2 linked regions of the Labrenzia sp. PHM005 genome follow. The protein of the gene in region 1 interacts with the protein of each later gene in a pairwise test. Links are inferred from orthologs where the notes say so. Each region holds a gene or a part of one and is shown on either strand. Other genes may lie near its edges.

Region 1 (5,445 bases):
CCGGCAGGAAGGGATTGGACGGGCAGCAGGGATGCGCTAAAGAGCGGCCATGAGCGATTTTTCTCCGCCAAACCATACTGTGAAGTCTGCCACACGCAAAGCGGCTGTCTGGTGCATTGCGCATCCGTTTGTTGCTGTTCTGGCGTACATCCTGATTGTCTCCCTGTTCTTTTTGACCTTTCCTAAAACCGATCTTTGGATCAGCGGTTTGTTTTTTAGCCAAACAGACGGGTTTTGGGCGCAGCACGATCCTTTCTTGCAAAAAGTCAGGCATCTGGGACCGTTTTTGGTTCGGGTAATCGCTATTTGCGCGGTTGCCGTTCTGGTCATCAAGTTGCTGCTTCCAGGTAGGGCACCGATTTTGCCGTTGCGCCAGCCGTTGTTCTTGATTTCAACGCTAATCCTCGGGCCGGGAATTCTGGTCAATTCTATCCTGAAGAACAATTGGGGGCGGCCACGGCCACGCTCGATTGAGGAGTTCGGCGGCGAATTGCCCTTTCAACCAGTCTGGAAAATTACTGACTACTGCGAGCGGAATTGCTCATTTGTATCCGGCGAAGGGTCTGCGGGCATCTGGCTCGTATCGATAGCGTTTCTTGTGCCCGCAAGCTGGCGAAAGGCCGTTTTGGCGTTTGTACTACCGCTGTGCTTGGTCCTATCCATCAATCGTGTGGCCTTTGGCGGGCACTTCTTTTCAGACACAATGCTGTCCTGGGGGCTGACGTTTTTGGTTGTGCTCAGCGTTTATTGGCTGCTTTACCTGAAAAAAACACCTCTGGTGTCTGACCGGGGGCTCGATGAGTGGTTTACGTTGACCGGCCGGCGGTTACACCGGATTTTCAGACGGCTTTTTGTACGCGCGCGTTTAAAAGTGCGATCTGCTATCCAGACTGCATCTGAGAAATAGGCGAAGCCTGCACCGCTTATTTATTCCGGGGCCGAGTGCGTTTGAGAATGCGCGCAAAGCGCAAAGGTGACCGGTCTTCGATCCACGTGAAGACCCCGTTTAAATGCGGCGTTGATTTTCTCCGCTTCCGCAACAGGCGGGCGGCAGTCCGGCTGCTGCCGATGATGACGACACCTCCAAGCGCCAAAAGCGGCACGCCGGTTGGAATCGGCAACCAGACGGTCGCCAACCCAAGCAAGATTAGAAGTGCGGCCAGAGACCACCACAAGAGTTTCATGAATGCGCCAAGTCCTGAAGCTATAGGCTCCTGATTAGCGCAGATAATGAGACGGATTTATGAAGCCGTCAGTGGCATGTTTCACATGTGTTTTGTAATCGTTGTGAGCAAGGCGTGGCTGCCCTGATCAATCAGCTGGTAAACCTGCTCAAACCCGTCCTCGCCGCCATAATAAGGATCGGGTACATTCTTCGCTGGATCATTCAAGAACAATCGAAGGCCCGGGTGGTCAAGTTGAGATCGGGAATAGAGGGTTTCCAGATTCTCTGTGTCCATCGCGAGGATCAGGTCAAACCTATTAAAGTCCTCTGCAATCACTTGGCGTGCTCTTTGGCGGGAGATGTCGATCCCGTATTTGGCGGCAACTTCAATTGATCTTGGGTCTGGCGGGTTGCCAGCGTGCCAAGCGCCGGTACCGGCAGAATCAATATGAATATGGTCTGTAAGGCCAGCTTTATGAACAGCATCCCGAAACACCCCTTCGGCGAGCGGGGAGCGGCAGATGTTACCAAGGCATACGAATAGCACTGAAGTCATGGGCTAGGGTTCGGACTCATAAATGAGATGGTATTGGCGATGTCATTGGCGATAGTTCGCGAGGAAGTGGCCGCTGGCCGAGTCTATGCCCTAGACAAAGCTGCCCCACGCCGCACTGTCAAGACGTTGTGAGCTTTGCGGAACTGGGTGCCGCGAGTGTTTCGGGATATAGTCTGTTTCGCATTCAGATTTTGCGAGTACCGTGAGATCGGTATCAAAGATGCCGGCAAACAGCGAGTAGGACTTTTGCGGGAGAGTGAGATGGCGGAGCGGTTGAAGCCGGAAGATCGTGCTGCAGGATTGCAGGAACTTCCAAATTGGCACTTAGTGCCGGGGCGGGAGGCGATCTCCCGATCTTTCAAGTTTAAGGACTTTCAGGAAGCCTTCGCTTTCATGACTCATGTGGCCTTTGCGGCGGAGAAAATGAACCATCATCCTGAGTGGTCAAACGTCTATCGGACAGTTGACATCGTGCTGGCGACCCATGACGTAGGCGGCCTCAGTCAGCTGGATATGGAATTGGCCCGAAAAATCGATGTCATCTCTGGCGGGTTCAATTGAAGTAATCCAGCGTCATAGTTTGCGAATGCTTTTTCGAGCGACCTCAATAGGCCTGTTTGATCTGATTGGTTCGTAAGCCGGTTGATACGAAAAGCTACCTCAGGAACATTGGGATGTTGTTCAATCGGTGCCAGTCGAATCTATTTCTCCGAAACTTTTTGCAAGTGGAACCGGTGACCGGTTTCTGTGCGGGCCGCTTCGATCAAAGTGTGCCCATGTTCCTGGCAGAAATGGGGGATGTCGATTTCGGCCATCGGATCTGTGGTCAAAATCGTCAGTTCTTCACCGGGGCTGAGTTTTGAGAGCGCTTTTTTGGTCTTGAGGACCGGAAGCGGGCATTTGAGGCCCATCAGATCGAGCAGATTACGTGTCACCTTAGTGTCCATTTTTCAAACAGGCATTTCTCTCAAACATAAACAGTCAACGACGACTGGAAAAATTGCAGGGATTCCTGAATTTCTAGTGTGCATGTTCCGTTTTCTAGACGCTCAGCGTTCGGGCGTTTCTCCACTTAAGCCTTCTTAAAGGCTTGGGCAATTTACTTATGGGCAAAATTACCAAAGGGAAGGCTCTCATGAGGAACCTTTGCATTGCTCTTTGTCTTTTGTGTGCTTTAGCGGTTCTGCCGGGCAAGGCTCATTCTGACCCCGTTGGTCTTACGCTCGTTACGCAGAGTTTCGCGCCACTGCAGTTTGCCAAGGATAATGAGCCGGCAGGCTATGTCGCCGATTTTTTGCTTGAGGCTCTTAAGCGGGTCAATAATGACGGCCGTCCTGTACACGTTGAGGCTTTTGAATTCCTGCCGTGGAAGCGGGCCATGCTCATGGCTGAAACGCAGCCCAATACCCTGTTTTTCTCCTTGTCCCGAACACCCGAGCGGGAAGACAAATTCATTTGGTTGGGTGAAGTCTCTCCCTACGGCCAGTATCTCTATCAATTGAAGAGGCAGCCACCCATTCAAACCGCAGGTTTGAAGGATCTTTTGAAACAAGACTACCGCATCGGGGTGCAAAGGGGCAGCAGCCAGCACAGCTATTTTCAGGAGTTGGGCGTGCGGGATGCCTCGACGCTGGTACATATGACCAGCTACCAGCAGGGCATTGATATGTTGTACCTCGGCCGGATTGATCTTTTGCCGTTGACCGGCTTCCTGTCAAAGGGAACGGTTTGCGCGCGCGGGCATGACGGCACTCAGTTGCAGCCGGTCGTTTACATCAAAGAGCTCGCCAAGCCGCTCTGGGCCGTATTCAGCAAAGGGACTGATCCAGAACTTGTTGCTGCAGTCCAAGAGGAAATGAAGAACCTGCGCGAGGAGGGGTTTTGGGAACAGCGCTTCAATCACCATGTTGGGCTTTGGCAAGAGATTGCCTGCGATGCAGTTGCAATCACTGAGCCGGAAATGGTTTCTGCTGACTAACAGGTTTTTCGATTGTAGGTTCTGCATCAAAGGCGCGTTTCCGCGTTGTCACTCCCTAATATGGTTTTGGAATGTTTGATCATGACTACTGAGCTGCCGTCTTCAATAGATGTTCTCGACTTCTGGTGGGAGGCGGGGGCGTCCAAATGGTTCGCCAAGGACGATAAATTCGATGCGCACTGCCGGGACATGTTTCTGCCGGCAATCGAGGCCGCACAGCGCGGCGACCTCGACAGCTGGACGGAAACGCCCGACGGTGCCCTTGCCGTAATCCTGCTGCTCGATCAGTGCACTCGCAATGTTTTCAGAGGGTCTGGACGGGCTTTCGAGGCTGATTCAAAAGCTGTCGAAATCGCCAGGGCTGCGGTTGAGAGAGGATTTGACCGGGCATTTCCCAAAGAAGCCAGGGTGTTTTTCTATCTGCCGTTTGAGCATTCGGAGGATATGGCAGACCAGGAGCTGTCCGTCGACCTTTGTAAAGCGCTGGGCGATATGAGCTATTATCATTATGCGCTCATTCATATGGATGTGATCCGCCGATTCGGTCGGTTTCCGCACCGCAACAAGGTTCTGGGCCGTCAATCGACCGAGGCGGAAATTGCGTTTCTGGAAAATGGCGGTTTTTCAGCCTAACAGGCAGCCCATCGGTCAGGTTTAGAGCGGCAGCACTTAGTGTGCTGCCGTTTTTTTATGCGTGTTTGCGGCGCACAAAATATTTGCATACTTTTTAATCACCTTAATGTTGGCTGGCTATTTTTTGGGCGAATTCCATGCCTGGAAATCGATCAGTCCAATTGTTCAGGCTGGACCAATAAACGGCGTTTCAGGTTTCGAACGCGCAGAATTCTGCCATTCCTCAGTAAAGAATCCGAAGTTGGCACGGTCCTTGAAAAGAAAGGGGCGACACTGGTTCGTGCGCCGGTCGCCTGGCGCAAGAAAGATCCGAACCCTTCCAGAGGGGATCAAGGACACGAACGAACCGGTAGCTGAGCTTCTTCGCCGGGAAGGGGCGCTACAGAGGGGAATGGAACGAGCAATGAAAATAGTGATGGCCATCATCAAGCCGTTCAAGCTCGACGAAGTGCGCGATGCCTTGACCGGCATCGGCATCCAGGGGCTGACGGTCACGGAAGTCAAAGGCTATGGCCGCCAAAAGGGCCACACCGAGATCTACCGCGGCACTGAATACGCGGTCAGCTTTTTGCCGAAACTGAAAATCGAAGTCGCTGTTGATGCCGGATCTGTCGACAAGGTTGTCGAAATGATCTCCGGGGCAGCCAAAACCGGTCAGATCGGCGACGGCAAGATCTTCGTCTATTCGATCGACCAGGTCGTTCGCATCCGCACCGGCGAAACCGACGCCGAAGCTCTGTGATTTAGGTAAGGAAACGTAACCATGAAAAAACTAGTCGCTAAGGGCGCGGCGTCCCTGGCTCTTCTGAGCCTCAGCGCTTTGCCGGTACTGGCCCAGGATGCAGAAGCTGCGCCGGCCGTCTCTCCGGAAGTCGCTTATATCTTCAACACTCTCCTGTTCCTGATGGGCGGGTTCCTGGTCATGTGGATGGCTGCCGGCTTTGCAATGCTGGAAGCAGGCCTTGTCCGCTCCAAGAACGTCTCCATGCAGTGTCTGAAGAACATCACTCTCTACTCCATCGCGGGTCTGATGTTCTGGATCACCGGATACAACCTGATGTACACCGGCGTTGACGGCGGTTTCATGGGGTCCTTCGGCCCGTATTCCTTCGA
Region 2 (5,340 bases), 2.6 Mb from region 1 along the record:
CCGCCGCCGGAAGACTATGACGGCCCGCCGATCAAGGGTGTTGTTGCTGAAGGGGAAGACCCGCTTGCAGGTCCGGACGATGGAGTGGACTCAGGCCCAGGTATTCCGCGTGCAAAACCCTTCCAAGGATAAGCGGAATTCAGCTCTTCCTGTTATGCCCTTGAATGCTGAGACGTCAGAGCGTGTTTAGCGCGCCGCGATGGATTTGCCCCTAGACACAAATTCAAGTGCTTTTGCTGTCTTTGAATCGGTCTGTTTCTGGAGAATGCAAACAATCGCGGCGGGCTAATAAGTGAGGCGTGCTGCCTCGGTCCTTAGGCTGCCTTTTTCAGAGCTTTTTTGGCCGCTTTCAGCTTGCTTTCCTGCTTGGCGACCTTGGCCTTGCGGACTTTGACTTCTTTTTTCAGTTCTTTGATTTTGGATTTTTTAGACATCAAATATCTCCTGGTTCATGAGGTGTTCGAACGAGGCGTTAATCAGTGGATTGGTTCTTTTGAAGAAAGTCCCGGATAAAGCCGCGGATCTCCCGGGCAGCGCTGGTATCCAGTTCATCACATAGCTCAACAAACCGGTCCCGTTCATCGCTGCTAATGCGGATGACCAATTGACTGTCCTTCTTGGACTTCTTTGTCTTTTTTTGTTTTTCACCCATTTCAACCTCGCTTCAATACAGCTAGTGCATATAAAAACGATATGCAATGTATATACATAAAATATTTTAACTGTGTGGTCACTGACCGCCTTTGCAGTTAAGAGGCACTGCCTAGAGTTCATTTGCCGTGAATGGTCCGGAATGATCGATGATTAACGTCAGGATCAAGTAAGGGTTCGGGCCGGATATCCGGGCGCGCGCAGCTCAAATCCCTGTTTGGTCGCTGAAAACCCGATGCGTTCGTAGAACCGGTGTGCAGCGGTGTTTTGGATCCCCGATAGCAGCATTATCTTGTAGCACCCGGCGTCCCAAGCCGAGTCAGAAGCGGCTTTGAGCACCTGTTCGCCGTAGCCCCGCCCACGATGGTCGCGATGCGTGACCACATTTTCGATCAATGCATAGGGCGCGCAGCCACGGGTGAAATTGGGAACGACGATCAAGGTACAGGTGGTGACAGGCACGTCACCAAGACACCCAATCAGTATCGTCATGCCTGGATGGCGCAGTATCGTTTCGAAGGTTTTTGCTTGTATCTCTTCCGTTGCTGGCAGGTCGTCACCAATCAGGTGTTGGTAGAGCTCTGTAAGGCCGGAAAAATCATACGATTTGGCCGCACGGATTGAGAGGGCGCTATCGGGTTTGGTCACTTCGATGCCTTTCTGCCATTGGGAAACAAAAAAGCCCGCCGAGTGGCGGGCCTTGTATTTTGATGGTTCCAGAAAGTCAGTCGATGTCGACGTAATCTTCCGGGCCGAGGCCAAGGCGGCCATCGACATAATCGCCGCAATTGCCGATCAGCGTGTCCATGTCGTTTTCAAAGAAGTGGTTGGCACCCGGAATCGTCTGATGATCGATGATGATTCCCTTTTGGGTTTTCAATTTATCGACCAGCGTCTGGACGTCTTTCTGCGGCACGACCTTGTCCTGATCGCCATGAATGATCAGGCCCGAAGACGGGCAGGGGGCCAAAAACGAGAAGTCATGCAGGTTGGCCGGCGGGGCAACGGAGATGAACCCCTCGACTTCCGGGCGGCGCATCAGGAGCTGCATGCCGATCCAGGCACCAAAGGAGAAACCGGCGATCCAGCAGGCCCGCGCATCCGGATGGACTGTCTGCACCCAATCCAGCGCTGCTGCGGCATCAGACAATTCGCCCTGACCGTGGTCGAATGACCCTTGAGACCGGCCGACGCCGCGGAAATTGAAGCGCAACACGGCAAATCCGCGTTTCGCGAACATGTAGTACATTTGATAAACAATCTGGTTGTTCATCGTGCCGCCAAACTGGGGATGCAGATGCAGGACCAGAGCGATGGGGGCGTTGCGCTTTTTTGCGGGATGAAACCGGCCTTCCAGCCGGCCAGCGGGACCGTTAAAGATCACCTCAGGCATGAAGCGATTTATCCTTTTGTTTTTATCCGTAGCCGGATGGCTGCGGGGAGGGACCGTCTACGTGGTTTTCCTAAGTCTAAAACTTGACTCTTTGGCTCCAAGTTTCTAGAACCCTGTTTAGAATTATTCGAAAGTTCGCATCACCAAAACAGCAACACTCGGTTCGACCGTTGACGCTGTTATCGTCATCACAGCGGAAAATATCAAGTTTTTCGGACATGTGATTGGAAAAGATGTGATTTTCGGACCGAACTCTGTGTCCTGTTTCGCGTTTGAGGTGTCATGCCGCGCCAATTTGACCCGATCTATCTCGATCACAACGCTGGTGCGCCGCTGCGCCCGGTGGTGCGCGAGGCCATGATCGCGGCATTGCAGGAGGCTGGAAACGCATCGTCTGTGCATACACACGGCCGGAAAGCGCGTGGCAAAATCGAAGAAGCCAGAGACGCGGTTGCACGTTTATGCGGTTCCAAAACCCGTGCGGTGACATTTGTCTCCGGCGGCACAGAGGCCAACATGACGGCATTGACGCCTGCATGGCAGGACCAAGGTGCACCGGTTTACCTGGATAAACTGTTTCGTAGTGCGATTGAACATCCTTCCGTTGTGACGGGCGGACGGTTTCCGGTCGTTGACCAGGTGGTTGTTCCCGTTGATGAAAAGGGTGTGGTCCGTCTGGAAGCGCTTGAAGAGCTGATCAAAGACGTCGATCCAAGTCTGATTTCTGTCATGGCTGCCAACAATGAGACCGGGGTTGTTCAGCCGCTCTCAGACATTGGCGCGCTTGCACAACAATATGGCCATTTCTTCCATGTCGACGCGGTCCAAGCTGCCGGCCGGATGCCGATTGATGTGGAAGCTTGGCAGGCAGATGTCATCACCCTGTCGGCACATAAATTCGGTGGTCCGCAAGGCATTGGTGCCGTTGTCGTCCGCTCAACGGCCCGGGTTCCGGCTCCGCTAATGGTCGGCGGTGGTCAGGAGAATTGGCGCCGCGGCGGAACGGAAAATGTCGCTGCCATTTCTGGATTTGGCGCTGCGGCAATTTCAGCCCTTGAGGAAGCGGCCGAAACACGCCATCTCCTGCATCTGAGGACGAGGCTGGAAGAGGGCTTGCGCGCTGTTTGCCCGCAAACAATCATCTTCGGAGAGGGCGCAGATCGGCTCGCCAACACGGTTTGTTTCGCAGTTCACGGCATTTCTGCTGAAACAGCACTGATCGCTTTTGACCTTGAGCGCGTATCACTGTCGTCGGGGTCAGCCTGTTCTTCGGGCAAAGTCTCTGTGTCACATGTTCTGACGGCCATGAATGTGGACGAAGAGACCGCCCGTTGCGCGCTACGGATCAGCATGGGCTGGGACACCAGTGAAGCAGATGTGGCGCGATTCCTGGAGATCTGGCCGAAGATTGTCGACCGGTTGAATCCGGAGGCGCGGCACCAGGCTGCTTAAAAAGTGAATTTCAGCGGTGCGCCGCTGACCGAAATGGCTTCTGTCCATGCGTTTGGGCGAGGCGAATGAGTTAGGAAGCTGCGGACAAAAGGTCCGCCAATTGGAGGCAAGCGATGCCAGCTGTACAGGAAACCATCGAACAGGTGAAAGCCATCGATGTTGACCAGTATAAATACGGCTTTGTGACGGACATTGAGTCCGAAAAAGGCGCAAAGGGTCTTTCTGAAGAAACCATCCGGTTTTTGTCCGCCAAAAAGGACGAACCGGAATGGATGACGGAATGGCGTCTTGATGCGCTGCGCCGGTTCCAACAGATGGAAGAGCCGAGCTGGGCCCGTGTTTCCTATCCCAAGATCGATTTTGACGATCTTTATTATTGGGCCGCGCCGAAATCCGTCGAAGGTCCGAAGAGCCTGGATGAAGTCGATCCGGAGCTTCTGGCAACCTATGAAAAGCTCGGTATTCCGCTGCAAGAGCAGGAAATTCTGGCAGGTGTTGCCCCGGAAAACCGGGTGGCTGTGGATGCCGTCTTTGATTCCGTCTCCGTTGTGACGACCTTCAAGGAAGAGCTGAAGAAGGCCGGCGTCATCTTCTGTTCTATCTCTGAGGCCATGCGTGAGTATCCGGACCTGGTGAAAAAATACATCGGCTCCGTGGTTCCGGTCACCGACAATTATTATGCGACGCTGAACTCGGCTGTCTTCTCCGATGGGTCCTTCGTCTATATTCCCGAGGGCGTGCGCTGCCCGATGGAGCTGTCGACTTATTTCCGGATCAACGAGCAGAATACCGGCCAGTTCGAGCGCACGCTGATTATCGCCGACAAAGGATCCTACGTTTCCTATCTGGAAGGCTGCACGGCACCACAGCGCGATGAAAACCAGCTGCACGCCGCGGTCGTTGAGCTGATTGCCCTGGACGATGCGGAGATTAAATACTCCACCGTCCAGAATTGGTATCCGGGCGATAGCGAAGGCAAGGGCGGCATCTACAACTTCGTCACCAAGCGTGGCGATTGCCGGGGCAAGAATTCCAAGATTTCCTGGACCCAGGTTGAGACTGGATCGGCGATCACCTGGAAATATCCGTCCTGCATCCTGCGCGGCGATGGTTCGCGCGGAGAGTTTTATTCGATTGCGGTGTCTAACGGTCACCAGCAGATCGACTCGGGCACCAAGATGATCCACCTCGGCAAGAACACATCGAGCCGGGTGATTTCAAAGGGCATTTCCGCCGGTAAATCGGAAAACACCTACCGGGGTCTGATTTCCGCGCACCGCAAGGCATCACATGCGCGGAACTTCACGCAGTGTGACTCTCTGCTGATCGGCCAGGAGTGCGGCGCGCATACGGTGCCTTATATCGAGAGCAAAAACGCATCTGCCCAGTTCGAACACGAGGCGACCACCTCAAAGATTTCGGACGACCAGATGTTCTATTGCCTGCAGCGCGGGATGAACGAGGAAGAGGCAGTCGCCCTTATCGTCAATGGCTTCGTCAAGGACGTCATCCAGCAGCTGCCGATGGAATTTGCCGTGGAAGCTCAGAAACTGATCTCGATCAGCCTGGAAGGGTCTGTGGGGTAATCGCTCCACTATTTGAATGACTATTCGGGCGATTGCCCAACGTATTACAAGGACACATCTCAATGCTTGAGATCAAAAACCTGCACGCGCGCATCGCGGAAGATGAAACGGAAATCCTGCGCGGCATTGATCTGACGATCAACGCCGGCGAAGTTCATGCCATTATGGGCCCGAACGGATCCGGCAAGTCGACGCTGTCTTACATTCTGGCCGGCAAGGACGACTATGAAGTCACCGAGGGAGAGATCCTGTTCAACG

Evidence for each region. Proteins that work in one complex are often made in the same cells at the same time.
Region 2: the proteins of FJ695_RS06075 (region 1) and FJ695_RS17660 interact in binary tests that used the Escherichia coli proteins (3 or more experiments, as listed by UniProt). The link is inferred for Labrenzia sp. PHM005 from one-to-one orthologs.

The regions. Positions count from the first base shown.
Region 1 is NZ_CP041191.1:1,341,592-1,347,036, forward strand. What follows is about bases 1,046-3,945. They hold FJ695_RS06075 (sulfurtransferase TusA family protein), read right to left. Parts: upstream 2,669-3,945; coding sequence 2,423-2,668; downstream 1,046-2,422. Other genes in these bases: FJ695_RS06060 (hypothetical protein), read right to left, coding at 1,046-1,184; FJ695_RS06065 (low molecular weight protein-tyrosine-phosphatase), read right to left, coding at 1,266-1,721; FJ695_RS06070 (4a-hydroxytetrahydrobiopterin dehydratase), read left to right, coding at 1,983-2,282; FJ695_RS06080 (ABC transporter substrate-binding protein), read left to right, coding at 2,857-3,699; FJ695_RS06085 (DUF924 family protein), read left to right, coding at 3,781-3,945. In the rest of the region: FJ695_RS06055 (phosphatase PAP2 family protein), read left to right, coding at 50-907; more of FJ695_RS06060, read right to left, coding at 924-1,045; more of FJ695_RS06085, read left to right, coding at 3,946-4,332; FJ695_RS06090 (P-II family nitrogen regulator), read left to right, coding at 4,736-5,074; FJ695_RS06095 (ammonium transporter), read left to right, coding at 5,096-5,445. UniProt on the Escherichia coli protein: Sulfur carrier protein involved in sulfur trafficking in the cell. Part of a sulfur-relay system required for 2-thiolation during synthesis of 2-thiouridine of the modified wobble base 5-methylaminomethyl-2-thiouridine (mnm(5)s(2)U) in tRNA.
Region 2 is NZ_CP041191.1:3,895,753-3,901,092, forward strand. Bases 1,617-4,411 are described here. They hold FJ695_RS17660 (cysteine desulfurase family protein), read left to right. Parts: upstream 1,617-2,326; coding sequence 2,327-3,496; downstream 3,497-4,411. Other genes in these bases: FJ695_RS17655 (alpha/beta hydrolase), read right to left, coding at 1,617-2,044; sufB (Fe-S cluster assembly protein SufB), read left to right, coding at 3,610-4,411. Outside these bases: FJ695_RS17640 (DUF2155 domain-containing protein), read left to right, coding at 1-132; FJ695_RS17645 (hypothetical protein), read right to left, coding at 473-652; FJ695_RS17650 (GNAT family N-acetyltransferase), read right to left, coding at 817-1,422; more of FJ695_RS17655, read right to left, coding at 1,376-1,616; more of sufB, read left to right, coding at 4,412-5,082; Fe-S cluster assembly ATPase SufC, read left to right, coding at 5,145-5,340. UniProt on the Escherichia coli protein: Master enzyme that delivers sulfur to a number of partners involved in Fe-S cluster assembly, tRNA modification or cofactor biosynthesis. Catalyzes the removal of elemental sulfur from cysteine to produce alanine.